Regions from separate parts of the Paraburkholderia sp. GAS32 genome, predicted to be linked through region 1. Evidence: riboswitches for the same ligand, from Rfam matches in the RefSeq annotation. Region 1 holds a riboswitch; the other holds the start of a gene.
What was found. A riboswitch is a leader RNA that binds a small molecule or an ion and turns the genes downstream of it on or off. The one in region 1 is predicted to bind glycine.
Positions count from the first base shown of each region.

Region 1 (2,387 bases):
GTCCACCCCGCGTTCCGCCGCCAGGGCATCGCCAAAGCGCTGATGGCGGAACTGGAACACCGTGCGCACCAGTTGCAGCGCAGCCTGCTGACGCTCGATACGCGCACCGGCGACAAGGCCGAGCCGCTCTATGCCTCGCTGGGTTATCAGACGGCCGGAGTGATTCCGCAATTTTGCCGCGACACGCTGGAGGAGCGGCTTGATTCAACCACCATCATGTACAAGACGCTGTGAGCGTGACGCAGGCAGGCCGCCTGTGATGCACCACGAGCATGGTAGTCGATACTGACCGATGCTCGGCGAGGAAGGCCGCGATGCAGACTCAGGCGAGTCTGGATCGCGTGGCTTAACGGCGCGAATCGAGCGCGATCCGTACGGCCAGACCGGCGAGCACGGTGCCCATCAGCCAGCGTTGTACCTGTAGCCAGATCGGCCGCCCAGCGAGAAACCCGGCGATCGAACCTGCCATGGTCGCAATCAACGCGTTGATCGTGACGGAGACGACGATTTGCACGCAACCCAGCGCGATCGACTGCGTGAGCACGCTGCCGTGCTCCGGTGAAATAAATTGCGGCAGCAGCGACAGATACATCACCGCGATCTTCGGATTCGCGAGGTTCGTGACGAGCCCCATGGTGAACAGTTTGCCGCGGCTGTCGTGCGGCAGGTCGCGCACCTGGAACGGCGAGCGGCCGCCCGGCTTGACCGCCTGCCACGCCAGATACAGCAGGTAGAGCGCGCCGCCGAAACGCAGCGCGTCGTACGCGTAGGGCACCGTCAACAGCAGTGCGGTGATACCGAACGCCGCGCAAAACATGTAGAACACAAAGCCGAGCGCGACGCCGCCGAGCGACACGAGCCCGGCGCGCCGCCCCTGGCAGAGTGATCGGGAGATCAGATAGATCATGTTCGGGCCGGGCGTGAGCACCATGCCGAGCGAGACCAGGGCAAAGGCAAGCAGCGTTGTGGCAGCGGGCACGGCGTTCTCCTGTGGGAATTGAAGTCGGGCAATGCCGCCAAATATAGCCGACGCCGCCGGTTCAAGCCTTAAACCCCCACGTAAAAAGTCCCTATAGGCAGTTGAATGGCTTTGATTGCGCCAGTGGGGCGGACGCGCCGTTGCATATGGCACCGTACTGTGCCGATTGCGCGCTGCATCGAAAGAAACACTTGCGGTGAAATTTATTGCCCGGTATCGTCGAGCCGTTCTGCAATGCAGCGCGGGAGAGATCGTCAGAGGATTGTGACGACGCCGACGGAGCAACCGCCCCGGAAACTCTCAGGCAAAAGGACCGCGTAGCTGGAACATCTGGAGAGCGGCGCCGTGCGCGCCCACCGAAGGGGATTCCCTGCATACCGCTTGCATCGCAAGCGATATGCTCACAGGAAGAAACTCTCAGGTACATGGACAGATGGGGCATCGACGCCGGTTTCGACACGAAATCGACACCGGTGATGCTCAACTACTCTGGACCATGTCATGTCACGAATCGCCATTATCGGCGCCGGCATTACCGGCGTTACGACTGCTCACGCCCTTGCGCAGCGCGGCCACCACGTCACCGTGTTCGAACGTCATCGCTATGCGGCGATGGAGACCTCGTTCGCCAACGGCGGCCAACTGTCCGCGAGCAATGCCGAAGTCTGGAACAGCGCGGCCACGGTGCTGAAGGGCTTGCGTTGGATGCTCACGCGCGACGCCCCGCTGCTGCTCAATCCGATGCCCACGTGGCACAAGTATTCGTGGATGCGTGAATTTCTGCGGCAGATCCCGCATTACCGTACGAACACTGTCGAAACGGTGCGGCTCGCGATTGCTGCGCGTGAGCATCTGTTTTCGATTGCCGAGCGCGAAGGGATCGACTTCGATCTGGAGCGGCGCGGCATTTTGCACATCTACAAGACGCGCAAGGAATTCGATGCGGCCAGCAAGGTGAATGAACTGCTGCGCGAAGGTGGGCTGGACCGGAATCCGGTGACGTCGAGCGAGTTGCACACGATCGAGCCGACGTTGCATGGCGATTTTTTTGGTGGGTTTTTTACGCCTTCCGATTCCACTGGCGATATTCACAAGTTCACGCGCGGGTTGGCTGATGCTTGCGTGCGGCATGGTGTCGAGTTTCACTACGACGCGGAAATTACGGCGATCGAGCAGCCGGCTGAGGGACGGTTCTCGTTGATGGTCAATCTGGAAGGTGAGTCGCAACAGTTTGCTTTCGAGCGGATCGTGGTGTGCGCCGGTGTGAAGAGCCGCGACTTCGCGGCGATGCTTGGCGATCACGTGAACGTCTACCCGGTTAAGGGGTATTCGATCACCGTATGTCTCGATGATGAAGTGAGTCAGCAGAACGCGCCCTGGGTAAGTTTGCTCGACGACAGCGCGAAGA
Region 1 is NZ_JBNPVS010000003.1:360,020-362,406, reverse strand. It holds gene P3T25_RS05615 (GNAT family N-acetyltransferase) at 1-234, shown strand, start outside; gene P3T25_RS05610 (LysE family translocator) at 347-979, opposite strand; glycine riboswitch at 1,212-1,305, shown strand; gene P3T25_RS05605 (D-amino acid dehydrogenase) at 1,481-2,387, shown strand, end outside.

Region 2 (2,387 bases), on a different contig from region 1:
CTGTCGAATCGGACGCGCCGCGCCTGTCGGGTTTAAACGTAATGGTGCAACTTGCGGTGAATCAGGCGCCGACGGCCTTGGCGTACGCGTCCGCGTCGATCAGGCGATCCTGCGATGCGTCCGCGGCCGGCTTGATCTTGAAGAGCCAGTTCTCGTACGGCGCGCTGTTGACGCCATCCGGCGTGTCGGCGACGGCCGGGTTCGCTTCGATGATTTCGCCCGAGACTGGCGCGTAGATATCGGAAGCGGCTTTCACCGACTCGATCACGGCGACGGTGTCGCCAGCGTTGACGGTCTTGCCCAGTTCCTGAACTTCGAAGAAGACGATGTCGCCGAGCGCTTCCTGCGCGTGGTCGGTGATGCCGACCGTCAGCGTGCCGTCCGCTTCGGTGCGGACCCACTCGTGCGATTCGGTGTATTTCAGATCGGCCGGGATGCTCATCGGATGCTCCTATGCGGTGTTATTCGGTATGAACTTAAGAAGGAAAACGCACGCGCCGGCTGCTTAAACTGCGAGCACTTTGCCGTTGCGTACGAACGGCAGTTTTACCACGCTTGCGGGTACGTTTTTGTCACGAATCTGGACGTGAACGGTGTCGCCCGGCTGCACGCCTTTCGGCACGCGCGCGAAGGCGATCGATTCCTGCATCGTGGGTGAAAAAGTGCCGCTGGTGATTTCGCCAACGCCTTGCGGCGTGACGACTTTCTGATGAGCACGCAGCACGCCTGCCGCCTTGCCGTTTTCCTTCAGCAGGATCAGACCGACGAACGCGGCCTGCGAGCCGTCGGCTTCGAGCTTGGCTTTGCCGACGAAGTCGCGCGGCGAGGTCAGATCGACAGTCCAGGCGAGGCCGGCGTCGAGCGGCGAGACGTTGTCGTCCATATCCTGGCCGTACAGGTTCATGCCGGCTTCGAGACGCAGCGTGTCGCGCGCGCCGAGACCCGCGGGGCGCACGCCTTGACGCACCAACGCGTCCCAGAACTCGCAGACGGAAGTTGCGGGCAGGACGATTTCGAAACCGTCTTCGCCGGTGTAGCCGGTGCGGGCAATCATCAACTCGCCAAACGGCGTGTTGCCGACGATCGCGGCGTTAAACGGCTTAAGGAGTTCGGTCGAGGTGCGGCTGGACGGCGCGACTTGCCAGACCTTATCGCGGGCGTTCGGGCCCTGCACGGCGACGATCGCCAGATCGCGGCGCGGCGTGATGGTCAGGCCGTAGCTCCCTTCGGCGTTGAGCTTGCTGAACCAGGCGACGTCTTTCTCCGCGGTGCCCGCGTTGACGACCAGGCGGAAGTGCGTCTCGCTGAAGTAGTAGACGATCAGATCGTCGATCACGCCGCCATTCGGGTTCAGCAGACAGGAGTAGAGCGCACGGCCCGGCGTTTGCAGCTTGGCGACGTTATTGGCCAGCGCGTGTTCGAAGAAGGCGCGCACGCGTTCGCCGGTGAAATCGACGACGCACATGTGCGAGACGTCGAACATGCCGGCGTCGGTGCGCACGGCGCGGTGTTCGTCGATCTGCGAGCCGTAGTTGACGGGCATGTCCCAGCCGCCGAAATCGACCATGCGGGCGTTGAGCGCACGATGGGTGGCGTTGAGCGGGGTGTGTTTGAGTTCGGTCATGGGGCCTCAGGCGTCTCGCGAAACAAAAAAGGCCATGCGGCGCTACGCCTCGCGGCTGATGCCTGCGAGCGATTGCGTTGCATGACCCCTCTGTCCTCGATACCTGAGAGATTGCGCTACCGTGCGATGGTGAAGCCATGATCGCTACGGTGAAACGCGCGCCCCTTCGGTGGGCAGCTTGCCAGAATCTGCTCGATATAAACGATGCAGACGGCTACTGCCGCTCTCCAGAGTGCGAAAAACCGGTGCCTTGATGTTGCCTGGGTGCGGGTTCTTCGACGCAGTCGGTCCTTTTGCCTGAGAGTTTGCGGGTGTGCCCCTTCGGCGGTGCGACCTGCGATTTTCTGCGTCAGCACGCTCTCCCGACGCGTGCGGCGAATGTACGCGAGGGCCGGGGGCTTGTCAAATAAAGGCCCGCGAGGGGCATGGGGGTTGGCGCTGCGGGTTCGCTAAAGTCAAAAAAAGGCGCGGGACGTGATGCCCGCGCTTCTTTGCTTCAGTGCCTGAACCGGCGCGATTATTCGCCGATTTATTCGCCGATGGCGTGTGCCGCGTTGTCCAGTTCCTGGTTCAGCACGTGCTGTTCGTCGCCGGACAGGCCGCCGCCGTGTTGCGCCGCCATGTCGTGAGCTTCCTGACGGATCACGTCGAGGCGATGGTGCAACGCACCGCCTTGCGGGGGCGGGTAGTAGCCTTGGTTGACGCGAGCGTCGATGCGGCGGCTCAGGTTGTCGATCCGGCCGTTGACCTGGTTGAAGCGCTG
Region 2 is NZ_JBNPVS010000007.1:162,926-165,312, forward strand. It holds gene gcvH (glycine cleavage system protein GcvH) at 62-442, opposite strand; gene gcvT (glycine cleavage system aminomethyltransferase GcvT) at 506-1,624, opposite strand; glycine riboswitch at 1,705-1,865, opposite strand; glycine riboswitch at 1,900-1,999, opposite strand; gene P3T25_RS11370 (hypothetical protein) at 2,154-2,387, opposite strand, start outside.
Region 2: it holds a riboswitch for glycine, as region 1 does, so the genes downstream of both, gcvT (glycine cleavage system aminomethyltransferase GcvT) here and P3T25_RS05605 (D-amino acid dehydrogenase) in region 1, are expected to answer to the same signal.